Regions from separate parts of the Variovorax sp. KBS0712 genome, predicted to be linked through region 1. Evidence: predicted binding sites of a transcription regulator. Region 1 holds the regulator's gene; the other holds the start of a gene.
What was found. The regulator HrcA, encoded in region 1, represses chaperone genes, less so after heat shock. The targets are predictions, from matches to a motif close to TTAGCACTCNNNNNNNNNGAGTGCTAA.
Positions count from the first base shown of each region.

Region 1 (10,624 bases):
TTGAGCCGCTCTTTCAACCAACAGCTCGATCAGCACGGCGCCTGGCGGAGCAACTTCGCCCGCCGCCTTCAGTGGCTGTCCCGTTGGCTGACCGACAACGAGCTGCTCGACCAGGCCGTGGCCGAACGGCTGCGCGCCCTCGAAGACCAGATCCGCACCAGCAAGGTCATGGTGGCCTTCGTGGCCGAGTTCTCGCGCGGCAAGTCGGAACTGATCAACGCGATCTTCTTTGCCGGCTACGGCCGGCGGATCATGCCGGCCAGCGCCGGGCGCACCACGATGTGCCCGACCGAGCTGGGCTACGACGCCGCACTGGCGCCCAAGCTGCGCCTGCTGCCCATCGAAACCCGCCTGGAGCCGCACTCGCTCGCCCACTGGCGCGAGCGGCCCACGCGCTGGACCGAGTTGCCCATCGAGGTGGGCGACGCCGAGCAACTGGCCCGCGCCATGGGCAAGGTGGCCGAAGTCCGCTGGGTGAGCAAGGACGAAGCCCGCGCGCTCGGCTTCTGGAACCCCGAGACGCCCGACGACAACCCGGTGCAGGACGCCGAAGGCCGCGTCGAGATTCCCCGCTGGCGCCATGCGGTGCTGAACATGCCGCATCCGCTGCTCGAGCAGGGCCTCGTGATCCTCGACACGCCCGGCCTGAATGCGATCGGTGCCGAGCCCGAACTCACCGTGAGCCTGATCCCGCAGGCGCATGCCGTGGTCTTCATCCTGGGCGCCGAAACCGGCGTGACCCGCTCTGACCTGTCGATCTGGCGCGAGCACCTGATCACCGGCGACGACAGCCACGACACGCGCTTCGTGGTGCTCAACAAGATCGACACGCTGTGGGACACGCTGAGCACCCCGACGCAGATCGCGCAGCAGATCGAGCGCCAGCGCGAAGGCGCGGCCCGGCTGCTCGAGGTGCCGCTGGCGCAGGTGCTGCCGGTGTCGGCGCAGAAGGGGCTGCAGGCCAAGATCGGTCACGACGCGGCCCTGCTCGACGCCAGCCGGCTGCCGGCGCTCGAGGCGCTGCTTGGCGAAGGCGTGCTCGGCAAGCGAGAGACCATGCTGCGGCTGGCGGTCGATGCCGGCATGACCGCGCTGCGCACCGAGGCCGAGCGCCTGCTGAAGGTGCGTCAGCGCGACCTGTCGGAGCAGGCGCTCGAACTGCAGGGCCTGCGCGGCAAGAACGTGTCGGTGATCCGCCACATGCGTGCGCGCATCGACCAGGAACATGCTGAATTCGAGGGCAGCAACACCCGCATCCTGGCGCTGCGCTCGGTACAGGGCAAGCTGCTGCGCGAGGTGTACGCGGTGCTCGGGCGCACGGCGCTCAAGGCCGACATGGTCAAGCTGGCCGCGGCGCTCAAGCGTCCCGGCGTCAAGTTCAACGTGCGCAAGGTGTACGGCGAAACCTTCGATGCGCTGCGCAACAACCTGCGCGAAGTGCAGGCGACCACGGCCGAGATCCAGTCGATGCTGCACGCCACCTTCCGCCAGCTCAACGCCGAGCAGGGCTTCACGCTACAGGCGCCGGCCGAACCCGACCTGAGCGGCTTTGAGCAGGAGCTGGGCCAGATCGAGCGCAGCCACATCCACTACCTGGGCGTGGGCAACCTGATCAAGCTCGCGCAGGCCGACTTCTGCGACAAGCTGGTGCGTGCGCTGGCCAGCCGGTTGCGGCTGGTCAACGAAGCCGCCATGACCGAGGTCGAGCGCTGGAGCAAGGGCGCCAGCGCGCAGATCGATGCGCAGCTCAAGGAGCGCCGCCGCAATTTCAGCAAGCGCATCGAGGCGATCGAACGCATCCAGAACGCCGCGGGCAGCCTCGACGACCGGCTGGCCGAGATCGCCGCGCAAGAAAGCCACCTGGCCGCGCTGCAGGAGCGGCTGCACGAGTTCACCTCGCTGATCGCGCAGCACGGCAGCCAGCCGCCTGTCGCGGCCGCCGCCATCGCGGGCGAGCAACTGCGTGCGGCCTGAGCGCAACGCCGCGCGGGCGGCCGTCTCTCCTTCCCTGTCGCTGCCCCCCGATTTCGCGGCACAGGTTGTGCGCTGGCAGCGCAGCCATGGGCGCAGCGAGCTACCGTGGCAGAACACGCGCGATCCGTACCGCGTCTGGCTTTCGGAGGTGATGCTCCAGCAGACCCAGGTCACGACCGTGTTGGGCTACTTTGCGCGCTTTCTCGAGCGTTTCCCGGACGTGGCGGCGCTGGCCGCCGGCACCGAGGACGAGGTGTTCGGCCTGTGGAGCGGGCTGGGCTACTACAGCCGCGCGCGCAACATGCACCGCTGCGCGCAGGAGGTGGTCGCGCGTTTCGGCGGCGCCTTTCCGCACACCGCCGCCGAACTCGTGACCCTGCCCGGCATCGGGCGCTCCACGGCGGCTGCGATTGCGGCTTTCTGTTTCGGCGAGCGCGTGGCCATCCTCGATGGCAACGTGAAGCGCGTTCTGACGCGCGTGCTCGGCTTCGACGGCGACATGTCGTCTGCGGCGCAGGAGCGCGCGCTGTGGGACCTCGCCACGCAGCTGTTGCCGCCGGACGGCCAGCGCGAGGCGGTGGCGCACTACACGCAGGGCCTGATGGACCTGGGCGCCACGGTCTGCCTGCCGCGCAAGCCCAGCTGCATGATCTGCCCGGTGAACGCGAGCTGCGTGGGCCTGCGCCAGGGCGCGCCCGAGCGCTACCCGGTGAAGACGCGCAAGCTCAAGCGCAGCGCCCAGTCGCTGTGGGTGCTGCTGGCGCGCGACGCGCAAGGGCGCGTGTGGCTGGAGAAGCGGCCCGCCAAGGGCATCTGGGCGGGGCTGCATTGCCTGCCGGTGTTCGACAGCCACGATGACCTGCTCGCGGCCCTGCCGTCGGGCGCGGCGCATGACACGCAGGACCTGCCACCCTTCGTGCACGTGCTGACCCACAAGGACCTGCACCTGCACCCCGTGCTGCTCCAGGGCGTCCAGCCGCAAGGCGAGGGCGCGCGCTGGGTCGAGGCGCAGGAGTGGAGCCGGCTGGGCCTGCCCGCCCCGATGCGCAAGCTGCTGGAAACCACCGAGGCCTGAGCGGCCTCCGCCGCCGTCAGGCGTCGAGTTCGCGATGGCGCTTGAGCGCGCCCCAGCGGGCACCGAAGGCGCGTGCCAGCTGCTCGACCAGGAACACCGACCGGTGCTGCCCGCCCGTGCAGCCGATGGCCACCGTCACGTAGCTGCGGTGGTCGCGCGCCAGCGCGTCGAGCCAGTGCGTCAGGAACTGCTCGATGTCGTCGAACATGCGCGCCACCTCGTCGTGCTCGCGCAGCCATTGGATTACTGGCTCGTCGCGGCCCGTCAGCGCGCGCAGCGCCGGCACGTAGTGCGGGTTGGGCAGCATGCGCACGTCGAACACGTAGTCGGCATCGAGCGGCACGCCGCGCTTGAAGGCGAACGACTCGAACACCAGCGTCAGCGCGTTCTGCGGCGCCGAGATCAGCCCCTTGATGTAGCTCTGCAGCTGTGCGGGGCGGATGAGGCTGGTGTCGATCACGTCGGCGCCGTCGCGCAGGTCGGCCAGCAGCTCGCGTTCGAGCTCGATGGCCTGCACCAGCACGCGGTGCTGCTCGGGCACGTCGGTGCGGCTTTCCTGGCGCGAGAGCGGGTGGCGCCGGCGGGTTTCCGAATAGCGGCGCAGCAGCGCGTCGGTGGTCGCGTCGAGGAACAGCGAGCGCAGCGAGACGCCGTCGGCGCGCAGCGCCTCGAGCTGCTGCGGCACGATCGGCAGCGACACGCCGCTGCGCACGTCCATCGCGATAGCCACGCGCGTGGCCTGCTGCTCATGCTGCAGGGCGATGAAGGCCGTGAGCAGTTCGGGCGGCAGGTTGTCGACGCAGTAGTAGCCGGCGTCTTCCAGCGCGTGCAGCGCCACCGACTTGCCGGAGCCCGACATGCCGGTGATGAGGACGAGGTCGAGATTCATGTTCATGGGGCGGTCGCCGGCGTCTTGTGGCCCAGCATTTCGCGCGCGTGGGCCAGCGAGGTGGCCGACACCTTTTCACCGCCCAGCATGCGGGCGATTTCGCGGGCGCGGTCGTCGGCGGCCAGGCGCGACACGCCGCTTTCGGTGCGCGGGCCGTCCGTGCCGGCCGCCGTCGTCTGGCGCTTGGCGACCACGAGGTGGTGGTCGGCGCAGGCCGCCACTTGCGGAAGATGGGTCACAGCGAGCACTTGGCGATCGCGGCCGAGCTGCTTCATGAGGCGGCCCACGGTTTCGGCAACGGCACCGCCCACGCCGGCATCGACCTCGTCGAAGATCAGCGTCTGTGCGGCGCCCAGTTCGCTGGTCGTCACGGCGATGGCCAGTGCGATGCGCGAGAGCTCGCCGCCCGAGGCCACTTTGCCGATGGCGCGCGGCGTGCTGCCGGCGTGGCCGGCCACCAGGAACGAAATTTCTTCGAGGCCGGCGCGACCGGGCTGCGCCAGCGGCTGCAGTTCGACGTCGAAACGCCCGCCCTGCATGCCCAGGCCCTGCATCGCCTGCGTGACGGCCTGGGCCAGGCGCGGCGCCGCCTGCTTGCGGATCTTGCCGAGGGCCTTGGCTTCCTTCATGTAGGCCTGCTGGGTGTTCTGCTCGGCACGTTCCAGGCCTTCGAGATCGCTTTGCGCGTCGAGTGCCTGCAGCTCCGCCTGCCAGCCGGCCAGCAGCGCGGGCAGCTCGGCGGGCGTGCGCTTGTAGCGGCGCGCGAGCGACATCCATAGGCCCATGCGCTCGTCGAGTTCGGCGAGGGTCTTGGGATCGGTGTCGGTGTCGCGCAGGTAGCCGTGCAGCGAGTGGGCCGCATCAGAGGCCTGCGCCACGCAGGACGCCAGCACCTCGCCCAGCGTGCGGAACTCGGGCTCGATGTGTTCGCAGTTCTGCAGCAGCGTCGCGGCGCGCGTGAGGGCGGCGAGGGCGCCGTTGTCGTCGTCTTCGAGCGCCTGGCTTGCGCCCTGGGCCGCGTCGATGAGCGCCTGCGCGTTCGAGATGCGCGAGTGGTGGGCCGAGAGTTCGTCCCACTCGTCGGCGCCCGGCGCGAGCTTCGCGACTTCGGAAATCTGCCATTGCAGCCGCTCGCGCTCGCGCTGCAGCGAGTCTTGCGCCGAGCGCGCGTGTTCGAGCGCCGAGAGCGCCTGGCGCCAGCTCTGCCAGGCGGCGTCGAGTGCGTCGGTGCGCGCGCCGGCGTAGGCGTCGAGCAGGCCGCGCACGGCCTCGGGGCGGGTCAGGCTCTGCCAGGCGTGCTGGCCGTGGATGTCGAGCAGGCGGTCGCCGAGTTCGCGCAGTTGCGTGGCGGTGGCGGGGCTGCCGTTGATCCAGCCGCGGCTGCGTCCCTGCAGGTCGACCGTGCGGCGCAGCAGCAGGCCGTCGCCAGCCTCGAAGCCGCCTTCGTCGAGCCAGCCGGCCAGCGCCGGGTCGGCGTCGAACTCGGCGCTCACGTCGAGTCGCTCGGCGCCTTCGCGCACGGCGCCGGCGTCGGCGCGGTTGCCCAGCGCCAGCTGCAGTGCGTCGATCAGGATGGACTTGCCAGCGCCGGTTTCCCCGGTCAGCACCGTGAAGCCGGCCGACAGATCGAGTTCAAGGGACCGCACGATCACGAAGTCGCGCAGTGCGATGCGTCGCAAAGCCATCTCAGTTCGTCCTCAAGCTGGGGGCGTGGTCCTTCATTCAGGAGCCCCCTTCGTTCCAATGGAGTTTTTTCCGCAGCGTGTCGAAATAGCTCCAGCCGCGCGGGTGCAGGAAGCGCACCCGGAAGTCGGAGCGGCGCACGACCACGCGGTCGCCGATGGCGAGCGAGGCGAGCGACTGCATGTCGAAATTGGCGCTGGCGTCGCGCCCGCTCACCAGCTCGATCACGATCTCGTCGGCGTCGGGCAGCAGCACGGGGCGGTTGGACAGCGTGTGCGGTGCGATCGGCACCATCACCCAGCCCGGCACCGCCGGATGCAACAGCGGCCCGCCGGCCGACAGCGCATAGGCCGTCGAGCCCGTGGGCGACGCGATGATCAGCCCGTCGGCGCGCTGGTTGGCCACGAAATGGCGGCCCACCGACACGCGCATCTCGACCATGCCCGAGGTGGCGCCGCGGTTGACCACCACGTCGTTCATGGCGAGCGCGTCGAACACCACGGCTTCGTCGCGGAGCACCTGCGCGTGCATCAGGCTGCGGTGGTCTTCTTCGTATTCGCCGGCCAGCATCGGGATCAGCGTGGCCTGGTAGTTGTCCAGCGGGATGTCGGTGATGAAGCCCAGCCGGCCGCGGTTGATGCCGATGAGCGGGATGCCGTAGCACGCGAGCTGCCGGCCGATGCCGAGCATGGTGCCGTCACCGCCGACCACGAGGCCGAGGTCGCAGCGCTGGCCGATTTCTTCTACCGACAGCGCCTGGTAGCGCGGGTGCGGCGGGGCGTCGGTGTCCTCGCAGGACGAACGCTCCACGAACACCGTGCATCCCTGCGATTCGAGGAAGGCGCCGATGCCCTCCATCACGCCGTCGCGCGCATCGGCTTGCGCCCGGGCGCCGGAAGCCTGGTATTTGCCGATCAGGGCGACGTGACGAAAGCGTGAGGTCATAGCTCACAAATTACAACACTAAAATCTTGCAATGCTGGACGACCGTGCCAAGTTGCTGTTGAAGACGCTGGTCGAGCGTTACATCGCCGATGGGCAACCCGTCGGATCACGCACGCTCTCGCGTTCGGCGGGGCTGGATCTCTCGCCTGCGACCATCCGCAACGTCATGTCCGACCTCGAGGCGCTGGGGCTCATCGCCAGCCCTCACACCTCGGCCGGACGCGTGCCGACCACGCGCGGCTACCGGCTCTTCGTCGACACCATGCTGACCGCGCAGCGCGAGCAGATGAGCACGCCGAGCCTGGCGGCCGACCAGCCGCAGAAGGTGATCGCCAACGCCGCGCACCTGCTGTCGAACCTGTCGCAGTTCGTGGGCGTCGTGATGGCGCCGCGCCGCGCCTCGGTGTTCAAGCAGATCGAATTCCTGCGCCTGTCGGAGCGGCGGCTGCTGGTGATCATCGTCTCGCCCGACGGCGACGTGCAGAACCGCGTGATCTTTCCGGAATCCGACTACTCGCAGTCGCAACTGGTCGAGGCCTCGAACTACATCAACGCGCACTTCGCGGGCCTGACGATCGAGCAGGTGCGCGACCGCCTGCAGTCCGAGGTCGAGAAGCTGCGCGGGGAAATCGCTGCGTTGATGCAGGCCGCGGTGCAGGTCAGCTCCGAAGTGCTCACCGACGCCCAGGCCGACGACGTCGTGATCTCCGGCGAGCGCAACCTGCTGTCAGTGACCGATTTTTCCAGCGACATGGGGCAGCTGCGGCGTGCCTTCGATCTTTTTGAAGAGAAGGCGCAGCTGATGCGGTTGCTCGACGTGTCGAGCAAGGCCGAGGGCGTGCGCATCTTCATCGGCGGCGAAAGCCAGGTCGTGCCCTTCGAGGAGCTGTCCATCGTCAGCGCCAACTACGAGGTCGACGGCCAGGTGGTCGGCACGCTGGGCGTGATCGGCCCGACCCGCATGCCGTACGACCGCATGATCCAGATCGTCGACATCACGTCGCGGCTGGTGAGCAACGCGCTGAGCCACCGCAAGTAAGCGGCCGCGCGCGGCGCATAGAATCGGGCCCGCGTGGGCCGTTAGCTCAGTTGGTTAGAGCAGCGGACTCATAATCCGTTGGTCGATGGTTCAAGCCCATCACGGCCTACCACCGAAGCCGCGTTAATGCTGAGAAGTCCGCTATTCAAAAGATAGCGGACTTTTTTCATGGCCGATCCGTTGCCAGATTGTTGCCAGATTTGGTCCGGATGCTGCTGCATTCAACCGCACTGCGCCGCACGTTTCGTCGCCAGTCCGGACTGTCGGCAACTTGCTCGCATCGGCACTTGTGGGGATGGTTCTGGCTATGCGCAGTCTTCCTGTTCTTCGTTGACCTTCAGGACTTCCCCGGCAGCGCGCTGAATCGACGCGGGGCTCAGCCTCGGTTGCAGCCGTTCGCATGCCGCCAAGCCGTCGACGATCAGCACCCTTGCCGCCCCCTGGATTTCGTTCTCAGCCGACAGCCCCACTAGCGCTTTCGCAGCGTCGTGCACGGCACACAAATCGGCGTCATCTCCATCAATTCCAGCGTCCTCGCATGCGGAGACCACTCCGTAGATGATTGCCCCGGCTTGTTGCACGAGAGCCTGAGCATCGTCGCCGATCAGCGCATGAATGCTGGCCTTGACATGATCGGCCTGCCAGGCTCGACGAATTTCGGCCTTTTGGAACAGGTTCAATCCCGTTACTGGTTTGCGACGAGTTCCCTTTCGCACTTTCTCCACTCCCCTAGAAGATTGCGTTCAACGAGTGGAGCTTACTGTGGGGAACGACGACGAAGCTGTGTGGTGGTGAGCAAGCACTCAGATGACCGCTCTGGAGCCATGCGAATGTCGCAAAGGGGCCCAAAGCGGAAGCTGAGACAGCTCCGAAATGGACGTTCACGCCGCTGGTGACTGAAGATCGAACACCGACGGCGACGCTGCGATCGCACGTTTGCAGACCTCGATGGCTACCGCGTTGTGCCTCAGCAGGCAGCGTGGGGAGCGCAATGACCTGTGCTGAAGCACTCGCAGACGTGTAGAGGCGTCAAGCCTCAAGTGACTGCTTCGCGACCATGACGAAACCAACTACAGTCGGACATCTCCAGGCACCGGCGAGATCTCGCTGAAAAGTATGGCCAAACTCTATCCAAGCGCAAAGATAGATGCAGTTCTTCACTTCGTTGAAGGTGCCGTCTCGGTCGGTCTTATTTCTGGGGCAGCCGTGGCTGCGGCCATTGGCCAGTTGATTCTGGGAGGCATCCTGACCTTGTTGGCGATAGGCATGTTCTTGCGCTTCAAGCGGGGTCGAGTCCACAAGTAAAAAGCTTGGCCAGCGATCGAGCCTTCGCATTCACCCCCTGAGTGACTTTACAAAGAGTCAATCAAGCGGAATCTCGGAGCACTAGTGTCCTTCTCGCGTTTGCTCATCTGGCTTCTTGCTTTTGCGTCGTACGGCGCATTCGCTTACGTCGCATGGAGTTGGTTCACCGGAACGCCGATTGGTGCGTTGGGTATTGGTTTTTACTTTGCTATTTTTTTAGGCACCCCTTGCTTAGTAGGCCATGCGGGCCACCTGTGGCGAAAGAACTTGTTGCTCGGCGCTACTCGGTTCGAAGCTGCCATCTGTATCGCCTTTCCGATCTCAGTCCTGTGCCTCGGAGCCGCCGCTCTGCTCTTTGGTAGATGAGCTGGCAAGCCTCAGATGGTAGAGCGCTCGGGTAACGTCTCTAGGCGGCCGATTGTGTTGAAAAACTCTCCCGAATCCCCGTAGCTGGCTTGCAGTTTGCATGCGCTTCGTGATCGATGGAGGTATGCATCATGATGGGTCAAGGCACCGCTCAAGATCAGTTGTTCTACGCATTCAACCTCGACGATCACGTCCCGCGTGATCACCTGCTTCGAGGCGTTGATCGCTTCCTCGATCTGAGCGAGCTACGCCAACATCTTGCGCCGTTCTACAGCCACACCGGCCGGCCATCGATTGATCCCGAACTCATGATCCGCATGCTGGTCATCGGCTACTGCCTGGGCATCCGATCCGAGCGCCGGTTGTGCGAGGAAGTCCATCTCCACTTGGCCTACCGATGGTTCTGTCGCCTGGGCCTGGAGGACAAGGTGCCCGACCATTCCACTTTCTCCAAGAACCGGCATGGCCGCTTCCGCCAGAGCAATGCATTTCGATTCGTCTTCGAGGCGGTGCTGCACCGCTGCATGACCGAAGGGCTGGTGCAAGGGGAGGGATTTGCCATCGATGCCAGCGTCATCAAGGCCGACGCTAACCGCGCGCGCAATGTTCCTGCCTCCGAGGTTGCGCAGTGGCGCCAAGGCACCCAGTGCAGCCGTGCGGTGCGCGAGTACCTCGAAGCGCTGGACGCCACTAATCCGGTTGCCGACGGTGCGCCCGAGGTGCCGCACGACACGCAGGCACCATCCAGGAACATCTCTCCGACCGACCCGGCTGCGCAATGGACCGCAGCACCGGGTGGTCCGGCCTTCTACGCGTACTCGACCAACTATCTGATCGATCTGTCGGCCGGCATCATCATGGACGTGGAGGCCACGCCTGCGCATCGCACACCGGAGGTCGACTCCACCCGAACCATGATCGATCGGGTCGAAGAGCGCTTCGACATCAAGCCGCGACGGCTTGTGGGTGATACGGCGTACGGCACTGCACCGCTGCTTGGTTGGATGGTTGAAGACAAGCAGATCGAACCTCATGTGCCCGTGTGGGACAAGACGGCCCGCAAGGACGGCAGCCTGTCGATCGGCGAGTTCGAGTGGGAACCAGAGCGCAATGAGTACGTATGCCCCGAAGGCCATGCGCTGCGTAATGAACGACGCCGATTCACGATCCCGCGCAGCCACGTCACGAAGGCCGACACGGTGATCTACCGAGCGAGTCAGTCAGACTGCGTCGGCTGTGCGATGAAAGATCGGTGCTGCCCGAACACGCCATTCCGCAAGATCGCGAGAAGCGTCCATGAAGGTGCACGCGAGACGGCACGATCCATTGCAAGGACACCGGAGTACAG
Region 1 covers NZ_VCCD02000002.1:575,893-586,516, reverse strand. The annotation lists gene FFI97_RS19635 (dynamin family protein) at 1-1,974, shown strand; gene mutY (A/G-specific adenine glycosylase) at 2,015-3,049, shown strand; gene rapZ (RNase adapter RapZ) at 3,066-3,938, opposite strand; gene recN (DNA repair protein RecN) at 3,941-5,623, opposite strand; gene FFI97_RS19615 (NAD kinase) at 5,661-6,566, opposite strand; gene hrcA (heat-inducible transcriptional repressor HrcA) at 6,598-7,605, shown strand; tRNA gene FFI97_RS19605 (tRNA-Ile) at 7,641-7,717, shown strand; gene FFI97_RS19600 (hypothetical protein) at 7,911-8,285, opposite strand; gene FFI97_RS33650 (hypothetical protein) at 8,635-8,940, opposite strand; gene FFI97_RS19590 (IS1182 family transposase) at 9,408-10,624, shown strand, end outside.

Region 2 (10,624 bases), on a different contig from region 1:
GGGCGAGCTGCAGGTCCTTCTTCACCTGGGCGACCACGCGCTGCGAAATTTCCCAGGCGAAGCCGGCCTGCTTGTTGTGGTCGTCCAGGTAGTTGAACGGGATCGAGGCGCCGCGCGTGGCCACGGTGATCGCCCCGGTGTCCTTGATCTTCTTGAGCGTGCCGTCCAGCGGCGATGCGGTCTGCGCGGCAACGCCGGCGCACAGCGCGAGGCCGGCCATGGCGAGGAAGGAACGGATCAACGCGGCGTGAAGGGTCGGCTTGAAAGTCATCGCAGGCTCCAGGTGTCGGGGGTCAGAGATCGAAACGCGTGGCGCAGGCGTCCAGCGCGCCCAGCAGCTCGTCGCGCAGGGCCTGGGGGTCGTCCAGGCCGATCGACAGGCGGATGACCGGACCTTCGACGTCGCAGAAATTGCGCCTGGCGAGTTCCTCCGCCGGGTAGAAGGCCGCGATGCTGCGCACGCCGCCCCAGCTGGCGCCGATGGCAAAGCGCTTCAGGCCGGCGAACAGCGCCCGGTAGGCGTCGTAGGGACAGTCCACGAGCTGCAGCGACATCACGCAACCGGGCTGCGCGAAATCGCGCGCCCACAGCGCATGGTCCGGCGCGCCGGGCAGCGCCGGAAAGAGCATCCGGCGCACGAGGCGGTGCGCCGCAAGTTGCCCCGCGATCAGGCGCGCGCTGGTGGCCTGGCGCTCCATGCGCACCTGCATCGTGTCCAGGCCCCGGGCCACCAGGAAGCAGTCCTCCGGGCTCACGGCCAGCCCCATCAGCGACTGCAGGCCGCGCAAGGACCGGTACAGGCCTTCGTCCTGGGTGGTGACGCTGCCCATCAGCACGTCCGAATGGCCGCCCATGTACTTGGTGCATGCGTGAACGCACAGGTCGACGCCGTGCGCCAGCGCGGCAAAGCCCAGCGGGCTGGCCCAGGTGTTGTCGATGGCGGTCAGCACGCCACGGGCGCGCGCCACGGCGGTGATCGCCGGCACGTCCTCGACTTCCATCGTCACCGTGCCGGGCGACTCCAGCCAGATGAGCCGCGTGTTCGGGCGCACGAGGCGCTCGATGCCCGCGCCGATGCGCGGCGCATAGAACTCGACCTCGATGCCCAGCGCCTGCAGCCGTTCGACGGCGAAGGACTTGGCCAGGCCGTAGGCGGCATCGGTCATCAACAGGTGGTCGCCCTTCTGGAGCAGCGCGAGCAGCACGCCGCAGATGGCCGCCTGTCCGGAAGGAAAGACGATGCCGTGCGCGGCGCCGTCCAACTCGGCGATGCGCGCCTCGAGGGCGCGCTGCGTCGGCGTGCCCGTCGTGCCGTAGCTGAAGCCGTCCGGCAGGCGGGTGCGGCGGTGCACGAAATCGTCGAGCGAGTCGAAGACGACCGTGGAGGCGCGCCACACCGGCGGCGCCAGGCTGGCGAAGGCGGCGTCCGCAGGGGACGTGCCGGGATGGGAAATGGATGGGTTCACGATGGAAGTCAGTTCGCGGGGGCCGATTCGATGAGCTGCAGCGCATGCTTCATCTGCTCGACGGCCATGGTTTCGAGATCGGTGTAGACCTTCATCTCCACGCCCAGGCGGGAGAAGGTTTCGCGGGCGGTGGCGATCCGGGCCGGGTCCTGGGTCTTGGGGTTGGCCAGTGCCGCCTCGAGGCGCTTGTACTCGCTGGTGAGCAGGGCCGGCTGTTCGCCGAGGGCACGCAGGCCGGCGTTGGTCATCGAACGGATGCGCAGCAGCATCTTCACGTCCGACTGTTCCATCTCGCCCTGCGCCCGCTCCAGCGCCAGCCTGGCGGCCACCGCCTGCGGGCTGTCGGGCTTGCGGGTGGCCGCAAGGGTCTGGAACCTGGCGACGTCGCTGGAAAAGTCGTGCGCCCATGCGGGCGCCGCACACGCCAGGACCGTCACTGCAAGCGCTGTTCGAAGGTTCATCTCGCGTCTTTCGGGAAGTGGCTGAAGACACCAACTCTAGGACGCTGGAGATAATCCGGATCGCGCCCGAAATTCTTTCTCCATAAGCGGTTGTTATATGTTGCTCCGAGAGATCGAGGTGTTCCGTTCCGTGATGTCCGTGGGCTCCGCGAGCAAGGCGGCTGCGCTGCTGGGCGTAACGCAGCCGGCCATCAGCCAGTCGCTGCGCAGGCTCGAGGAAGCCGCGGGCTTTCCCCTGTTCCGCCGGCTGCGCGGCCGCCTGCACCCCACGCCCGAAGCGCAGGCGCTGCTGACCGAGGTCGAGCGCGTCTTCGTGGGCCTGAGCAGCATCGAGCACCGCATGCGCAGCCTCAAGCGCTTCGGCGTCAACACGCTGCGCATGGCGGTGTACCCGGCCTTCGGCCTGAGCTTCGTGCCGCGGGTGCTGTCGCGGCTGGTGGCCGAGCGCGGCGACGCCGACGCCCGTCCGCAGATTTCGCTGCAGGTGCTCAGTTCGCGGGAGGTGCACGAGGCCGTGCTGGGGCGCCAGGTCGACTTCGGGCTGATGGCCGACGAAATGCCGACGACCGGCCTGGAGCACTCCGAATTCGCGCGCTTTCCGGGCGTGGTGGTGATGCATGCGAAGCACCGGCTGGCCCGCGCCAGGACCATCCAGCCGCATCAACTCGCCGAAGAGCCCTTCCTCGCGCTCAACCCGGAAGACGCGTCCCGGCGGCGCCTGGAGCGGGCCCTGGCGGACTGCAACGTCGCCTTGAGCGTGCTGGTCGAGACCCCGTACGCGGCCAGCGTGTGCGAGATGGCCCTGAGCGGCATGGGCATCGGCGTCGTCAACCCGGTCACCGCGCTGGAGTACGCGCAGCGCGGCCTGGCCGTGCGCCCGCTGTCGCTGGAGGTGTCCTTCGCGGGCCTGCTGGTGCTGCCGCCGGGACAGCCGCTGTCCGGCCTGGCGGTGCGCGTGCTCCAGCTCATGCGCATCCAGCTGGCCGAAGACCAGAAGGCCCTGGCGGGCCTTCTCAAGCCTCGCGCCAGGTAGCGCCGCGCAGGCGCAAGGCATTGGTGATCACCGACGCCGAGCTCAGGCTCATCGCCAGCGCCGCGATCATCGGCGACAGCAGCCAGCCGGTGAACGGGAACAGCACGCCCGCGGCCAGCGGCACGCCCAACGCGTTGTAGAGGAAGGCGAAGCCCAGGTTCTGCTTCATGTTGGCGATGGTCTGCTCGGAAATCACGCGCGCCTGTGCAATGCCGCGCAGGTCGCCCTTGACCAGCGTCACCTGGGCGCTGTTCATCGCGACATCGGTGCCGGTGCCCATCGCCACGCCGACGTCGGCCTTGGCGAGCGCGGGCGCGTCGTTGATGCCGTCGCCGGCCATCGCGACGATGCGGCCCTCGCGCTGCAGTTTGTCGACCAGCGCGAGCTTGTCGGCCGGCTTCACTTCGCCGTGCACCTCGTCGATGCCCAGCTTCGCGGCGACGGCGCGGGCGGTGGTCAGCCCGTCGCCGGTGGCCATGATGACGCGCAGGCCCGAAGCCTTGAGCGCGGCCAGCGCCTCCAGCGTGGTGGGCTTGATCGGGTCCGACACCGCGAGCAGGCCGGCGGCCTGGCCGTCCACCGCCAGGAACATGACACTCGCGCCCTCGGCCCGCAGGGCCTCGGCCTGCGGCTTGAGCGCTTCGACCTGCACGCGCAGCTGCTCCATGAGCGCCGTGTTGCCCAGCGCCAGCTTCCGGCCGTCAACGCCGCCGCTCACGCCGATGCCGCTGCTGGATTCGAAACCCTCGGGCGTGTCCAGCACCAGCTGGCGCTCGCGCGCCGCCCGCACGATGGCGTCGGCCAGCGGGTGCTCGCTGCCCTGGTCCAGGCTGGCGGCCAGGCGCAGCACCTCGTCGACGGTGAAGCCGGGCGCAGGCACCGCGCGCTCGAACTGCGGCCGGCCTTCGGTCAGGGTGCCTGTCTTGTCGACGATGAGCGTGTCGACCTTGCGGAAGTTCTCGATCGCGGCGGCATCGCGGAACAGCACGCCCTGCGTGGCCGCCTTGCCCGTGGCGACCATGATCGACATCGGCGTCGCGAGGCCGAGCGCACAGGGGCAGGCAATGATGAGCACCGCCACGGCATTGATGAGGCCGTAGACCCAGCTGGGCTGCGGCCCGAAGAAGCCCCAGGCGAAAAAGGTCAGCACCGCGATGGCGATCACCGTCATCACGAAGTAGCCGGCGACCTGGTCGGCCATTCGCTGCATCGGCGCGCGCGAGCGCTGGGCCTGCGCGACCATCTGCACGATGCTCGCGAGCACGGTCTGCGAGCCGACCTTTTCCGATTGCATGACGAGGGCGCCGTTGGTGTTGAGCGTCGCACCGATGAGCTTGTCGCCTACGCGCTTGGTCACGGGCAAGGGCTCGCCGGTGAGCATCGACTCGTCGACCGCACTGCCGCCTTCGATCACCACACCGTCCACCGGCACCTTCTCTCCGGGGCGCACGCGCAGCTTGTCGCCGACATGCACGTGGCCGATGGGCACGTCTTCCTCGGTGCCGTCGGCGCCGATCCGGCGTGCCGTCTTGGGCGCGAGCCCCAGCAGCGACTTGATCGCCGCGGAGGTTTGCGAGCGCGCCTTGAGTTCGAGGATCTGGCCCAGCAAGGTGAGCGAAATGATCACCGCGGCCGCTTCGAAGTACACCGACACGCGCCCCATCGACACGAACGACGCGGGGAACACGCCGGGCGCCACCGTGGCCACGACGCTGTAGGCAAAGGCGGCGGCCGTGCCCAGGCCGATCAGGGTCCACATGTTCGGGCTGCGGTTCGCCACCGACTGCACCGCGCGCACAAAGAACGGCCACCCGGCCCACAGCACGATGGGAACAGTGAGCACGAGCTCGATCCAGCTTTGCGTGCCCATCTCGAACCACTGCAGGCGGTGGCCGGCCATGGCGAGCACGGTGACGGCGACGCTGAGCGGCAGCGTCCAGAAGAAGCGCCGCTTGAAGTCTTTCAGCTCGGGATCTTCGCCCTCGTCGAGGGTCGGCATCTCGGGCTCCAGCGTCATGCCGCACTTGGGGCAGTTGCCCGGGTGGCCCTGCCGGATCTCCGGGTGCATGGGGCAGGTGTAGACCGTGCCCTCCGCAGCGGGCTGCGCAGGGCCCGCGGGCGCATGCCCGTGCGATGCGTGGTGATCGTGGTGGTCGTGATGACCGTGGGGGTGTCCTGCGTGCCTGGTGGACGTGTCGTTCATTCGCGTTCTCCGACAGGAAAGGGGGAAGCCCTTGAGGGGGAAGCGATCAGTGTCCAGGTTGACACGATGTGAAGGTCAAGCCCTGTCGCGCGATACCCTTGAAGAAAAAGCGCCGGCATGGCGGCCGGCGCGTGAAAGACGCGCACGCATGGCGCTCACTTGCCGGCCTTGCCCACCAGCACCGCGCCCTTCATTCCGGCGTCGTAGTGGCCCGGCTGCAGGCAGCCGAAGTCGACCTTGCCGGCCTGGGTGAACTGCCAGACGATCTCGCCGGTCTTGCCCGCGGCCAGCGTGACCATGTTCGGATCGGCGTGCTCCATCTCGGGATTCTTCTTCATGGCCTCGTAGTGCGCCAGCAGCGCCTTCTCGGTCCCGAGCACGAGCTCGTGCTTCAGGACGCCGGAGTTCTTGACGACGAAGCGCACCGTCTCCCCCTGCTTGACCTTGATGTCCGCCGGGGTGAAGCGCATCGAGTCCGTCATGTCGACCTGGACCGTGCGCGTCACCTTGGCGGCCACGCCGGGCTTGCCGACGGCGGCTTCGGCATCGTGGCCGTGGCCACCGGCATGGGTGCCCGAGGCAAAGGCGCCGGCAGCGGCCAGTGCGGCTCCTGCGGCGAAAACGGTGTTGCGGAAGGTGTGTGTCATGGTGTCCTTGGAGGTTGCCGGGATGCCGCGACTCTAGGAAGCCAAGCCCGTCCACCACCGATCACCCGGATTACAAAAAAGCAATCTGCGCGCGCGACCTCCGTGCGTCGGCGACATGGGCATCGCCTTATTTTGCCCGGGCAAAATATCCCAAAGCGTCCCGGCCGAAGGCACCCGGCCACCCGGTGTTTCTCCGGAAAAGCACGGCGGTGCCAAACGGCGGCAAGGGCGCCGCCCTTGAAAGGTCATCGAATGCCCTTATGATTAGCACTCGCTGCTGACGAGTGCTAACAGCCCTCCCATCCAGTCGACAGGTCGCCGGTTTCTCCGGCGCCCGACCACAAACAAACCCGTTTCTTACCCTTCCAGGAGATGCAATGAAACTTCGTCCTTTGGCCGATCGCGTGATCGTCAAGCGTGTTGACAGCGAAACCAAGACCGCCTCTGGCATCGTCATCCCCGACGCAGCCGCCGAAAAGCCCGATCAGGGTGAAGTCCTGGCCGTGGGCCCGGGCAAGCGCAACGACAAGGGCGAACTGGCCGCACTGACCGTCAAGGTCGGCGACCGCGTCCTGTTCGGCAAGTACAGCGGCCAGACCGTCAAGGTCGATGGCGACGAACTGCTCGTGATGAAGGAAGACGACCTGTTCGCAGTCGTCGAGAAGTAATTCTTCTCCTCCCTTTCGATCCCATCCAATCCAATCCATTCGGAGTTAATTCATCATGGCAGCAAAAGACGTAGTCTTCGGCGGCGAAGCCCGCGCACGCATGGTCGAGGGTGTCAACATCCTGGCCAACGCAGTCAAAGTGACCCTGGGCCCCAAGGGCCGCAACGTGGTGCTCGAGCGTTCGTTCGGCGCCCCCACCGTGACCAAGGACGGTGTGTCCGTGGCCAAGGAAATCGAACTCAAGGACAAGCTGCAGAACATGGGCGCCCAGCTCGTGAAGGAAGTGGCCTCCAAGACCAGCGACAACGCTGGTGACGGCACCACGACCGCCACGGTCCTGGCCCAAGCCATCGTTCGCGAAGGTTTCAAGCTGGTGGCTGCCGGCATGAACCCGATGGACCTGAAGCGCGGCATCGACAAGGCTGTCACGGCCCTGGTCGCCGAGCTGAAGAAGGCTTCCAAGCCCACCACCACCTCCAAGGAAATCGCGCAAGTCGGCTCCATCTCGGCCAACAGCGACGAAACCATCGGCAAGCTCATCGCTGACGCGATGGACAAGGTCGGCAAGGAAGGCGTGATCACCGTGGAAGACGGCAAGTCGCTGGACAGCGAACTCGACGTCGTCGAAGGCATGCAGTTCGACCGCGGCTACCTGTCGCCCTACTTCATCAACAACCCCGAGAAGCAATCGGCGCTGTTGGACAACCCCTTCGTGCTGCTGTTCGACAAGAAGATCAGCAACATCCGTGACCTGCTGCCGGTGCTGGAGCAAGTCGCCAAGGCTGGCCGTCCGCTGCTGATCATTGCCGAAGAAGTCGAAGGCGAAGCCCTGGCTACCTTGGTCGTGAACACGATCCGCGGCATCCTGAAGGTCGTGGCTGTGAAGGCCCCTGGCTTCGGCGACCGCCGCAAGGCCATGCTGGAAGACATCGCCATCCTGACGGGCGGCAAGGTCATCGCTGAAGAAGTGGGCCTGACGCTCGAAAAGGTGACGCTGGCCGACCTGGGTCAAGCCAAGCGCATCGAAGTGGGCAAGGAAAACACGATCATCATCGACGGCGCTGGCGCTGCTGGTGACATCGAAGCCCGCGTGAAGCAAGTTCGCGTTCAGATCGAAGAAGCGACCAGCGACTACGACCGTGAAAAGCTGCAAGAGCGCGTGGCCAAGCTGGCCGGCGGCGTGGCAGTGATCAAGGTTGGCGCTGCCACCGAAGTCGAAATGAAGGAAAAGAAGGCTCGCGTCGAAGACGCCCTGCACGCCACCCGCGCTGCAGTGGAAGAAGGCGTTGTGGCTGGTGGCGGCGTGGCTCTGCTGCGTGCCAAGCAAGCCGTGGGCGAGTCGGTCAAGGGCGACAACGCTGATCAAGAAGCCGGCATCAAGCTGGTGCTGAAGGCCATCGAAGCGCCCCTGCGCGAAATCGTGAACAACGCCGGCGGCGAAGCCTCGGTGGTGGTGAACGCTGTGCTGGCCGGCAAGGGCAACTACGGCTTCAACGCTGCGAACGACACGTACGGCGACATGCTCGAGCTGGGCATCCTGGACCCGACGAAGGTCACCCGCACCGCACTGCAGAACGCCGCTTCGGTGTCCTCGCTGCTGCTGACGACCGAAGCCATGGTTGCTGACGCACCCAAGGACGAGTCCGGCGCCGGCGGCGGTGGCATGCCCGACATGGGTGGCATGGGCGGCATGGGCGGCATGGGCATGTAATGCCCGGCTGAGCTCTGCTCACCAAAGTAAAAAGGGCCGCGAAAGCGGCCCTTTTTCTTTGTGCGGAAGGTTCAGCGGAACTGGTCGCGCAGCGCCATGTAGAGCACCTGGAATCGCGCATGACGCGTCTTGTGTGCGCCAGCGCCTTCGGAGGAAGGCGTCAGCGTCTGCTTCACCGGCGGCAGCGTGCACACCTCTGCCACAGCACCTCCATCGGCCAGCCACGCCAACCGCGCCGCACCGAGCGCACCGCCGGTCTCGCTGCCCGCATACAGCGTCAACGGCACCTGGAAGATGTCGGCCAGCAACTGGCCCCACCAGATGCTGCGCGCACCGCCGCCCACCAGCGCGACTTCGCGCAGCGGCATGTCGACCGGCAGGCGCAGCGTGTCGAAGCCATCGCGCAGCCCGAAGCTCACGCCCTCGACCACGGCGTAGGCAATCTCCGCGGGGCCGTGCGCATGCGTCAGGCCGAACAGCACCCCTTGCGCATTCGGGTTGTTGTGCGGCGAGCGCTCGCCCGACAGGTACGGCAGGAACAGCGGGCAACGCCCCCGGTCCGCCAGCGCAACCGAGGCCGCGGCTTCGAGCAGCGCCGCCTCGTCCACGAACTTGAAGGTCTTCGCTGCCCAGCTCACTGCACTCGCGGCCGAGAGCATCACCGACATCTGGTGCCAGCGCTTGGGCAGCGCATGGCAGAAGGCATGCATCGCCTGCGCGGGGTTCGGCAAAAAGCGGTCGGTCGAGACGAACACCACGCCCGAGGTGCCGAGCGAGACGAAGCCCTGCCCCGGCTCCACGAGCCCCATGCCGACCGCGCTGGCGGCGTTGTCGCCCGCGCCGCCGGCGATCTTCACGCCCTCGCGCAGCCCCCAGCGCGCCGCCAGTTTCGGCTTGAGCAGCGCGGAGACTTCACTGCCTTCGACCAGCCGCGGCATGTGAGCGCGCGTGAGCCCCGTGGCGGCGAGCAGTTCGTCGGACCAGTCGCGCGCGCCCACGTCGAGCCACAGCGTGCCCGCCGCGTCCGACATCTCGCTGACCGCCTCGCCGCTGAGCATGAAGCGCAGCCAGTCCTTCGGCAGCAGCACGCGCGCCATGCGGGCGAAGACCTCGGGCTCGTGCTCGCGCACCCACAGCAGCTTGGGCGCGGTGAAGCCGGGCATCGCGAGGTTGCCCGCGATCTCGCCCAGGCGCGGCACGGCGCGCGTGAGCGCCTCGCACTGCGCACCGCTGCGGCCGTCGTTCCAGAGGATGGCCGGGCGCAGCACCTCGCCCACCGCGTCGAGCAGCGTGGCGCCGTGCATCTGGCCCGACAAGCCGATGGCGCGCACCTGCGGCAGCGCCTCGGCGTGCGTGGTGCGCAGCTCGGCCATGACCGCCTCGAGCGCCTGCCACCATTGGGCGGGCGCCTGCTCGGACCACAGCGGCTGCGGCCGGTCGACCGTGAGCGGCGCGCGTGCCACGCCGACGATGCGGTGATCGTCCGCGAGCAGCAATGCCTTGAGCTCGGACGTGCCGAGGTCGAGTCCCAGATACAAGATGGTCTCCCTGATGGCGCCTTCGGAGCGGGCGCGTTCGCCTTGAAAGAAGTCAGCCGAAGCGCGTGTCGGCCTGGCGCCTGAACTCGCTCGGCGTCATGCCCTTGATTTCGAGAAAGCGCCGGTTGAAGTTCGCCACGTTGTTGAAGCCCACCTGGTAGCAGATGTCGGTCACGTAGTGGTCGGTCTGCATCAGCAGGTGGCAGGCGCTGTTGATGCGCACGCGGTTCACGAAGTCGGTGAAGCTGTTGCCGGTCGAGCGGCGGAAGAAGCGGCTGAAGCGGCTCTCGCTCATGCCCAGCTCGGCGGCGACGTCCGACATCGAGATCGAGTCGGTCATGTTGTTCGTGATGCGGTTCACGATGTCGTTGATCTGGTCGACCTGCGCATCGCCGTCGCTGCCCTGCACGCCCTGCATCTGCACGCTCGACAGCAGCCGGTAGTCGGTGCACTGCGCCAGGTCGGCCATGAACTCGCAGAACAGGCCCAGGCGGCGCACGCCACGCGCGGCCTTGATGGCGTCCCAGTGCGCCAGCGCCTGCGCCGACATGCCGAAGAACTCGATGCCGTGGCGCGCGCGGTCGAGCAGCGGCATCACGTCGCGCAGCTCGGGAATCTCGGCCGCCGCGCGCTCGATGGGCTCGTGGCGGAACTGGATCACGCGGTCGCGCCCGGCGGCGCCTTCCTCGGGCACATCGAGCGAGATCCAGTTGTGCGGCAGGCGCGGCCCGCACAGCACGAGATGCCCGGGCTGGAACGGGCCGATCCAGTCGCCGATGAAGGCCTTGCCCGAGGTCTCGGTGATCAGGTGCAGCTCATAGTCTTCATGGAAGTGCCATCGCACCAGCGGGCTCGGAAAGCCGTGCGCGAGGCAGCGCACCAGGCCGGTTTCTTCCG
Region 2 covers NZ_VCCD02000003.1:210,735-221,358, forward strand. The annotation lists gene FFI97_RS25790 (transporter substrate-binding domain-containing protein) at 1-271, opposite strand, end outside; gene FFI97_RS25795 (trans-sulfuration enzyme family protein) at 294-1,466, opposite strand; gene FFI97_RS25800 (hypothetical protein) at 1,475-1,927, opposite strand; gene FFI97_RS25805 (LysR substrate-binding domain-containing protein) at 2,025-2,960, shown strand; gene FFI97_RS25810 (copper-transporting P-type ATPase) at 2,941-5,163, opposite strand; gene FFI97_RS25815 (plastocyanin/azurin family copper-binding protein) at 5,319-5,810, opposite strand; gene FFI97_RS25820 (co-chaperone GroES) at 6,188-6,478, shown strand; gene groL (chaperonin GroEL) at 6,534-8,189, shown strand; gene xylB (xylulokinase) at 8,261-9,727, opposite strand; gene FFI97_RS25835 (AraC family transcriptional regulator) at 9,780-10,624, opposite strand, start outside.
Region 2: a site for HrcA is predicted at 6,075-6,101, ahead of FFI97_RS25820 (co-chaperone GroES). Genes of this name have one in related genera too.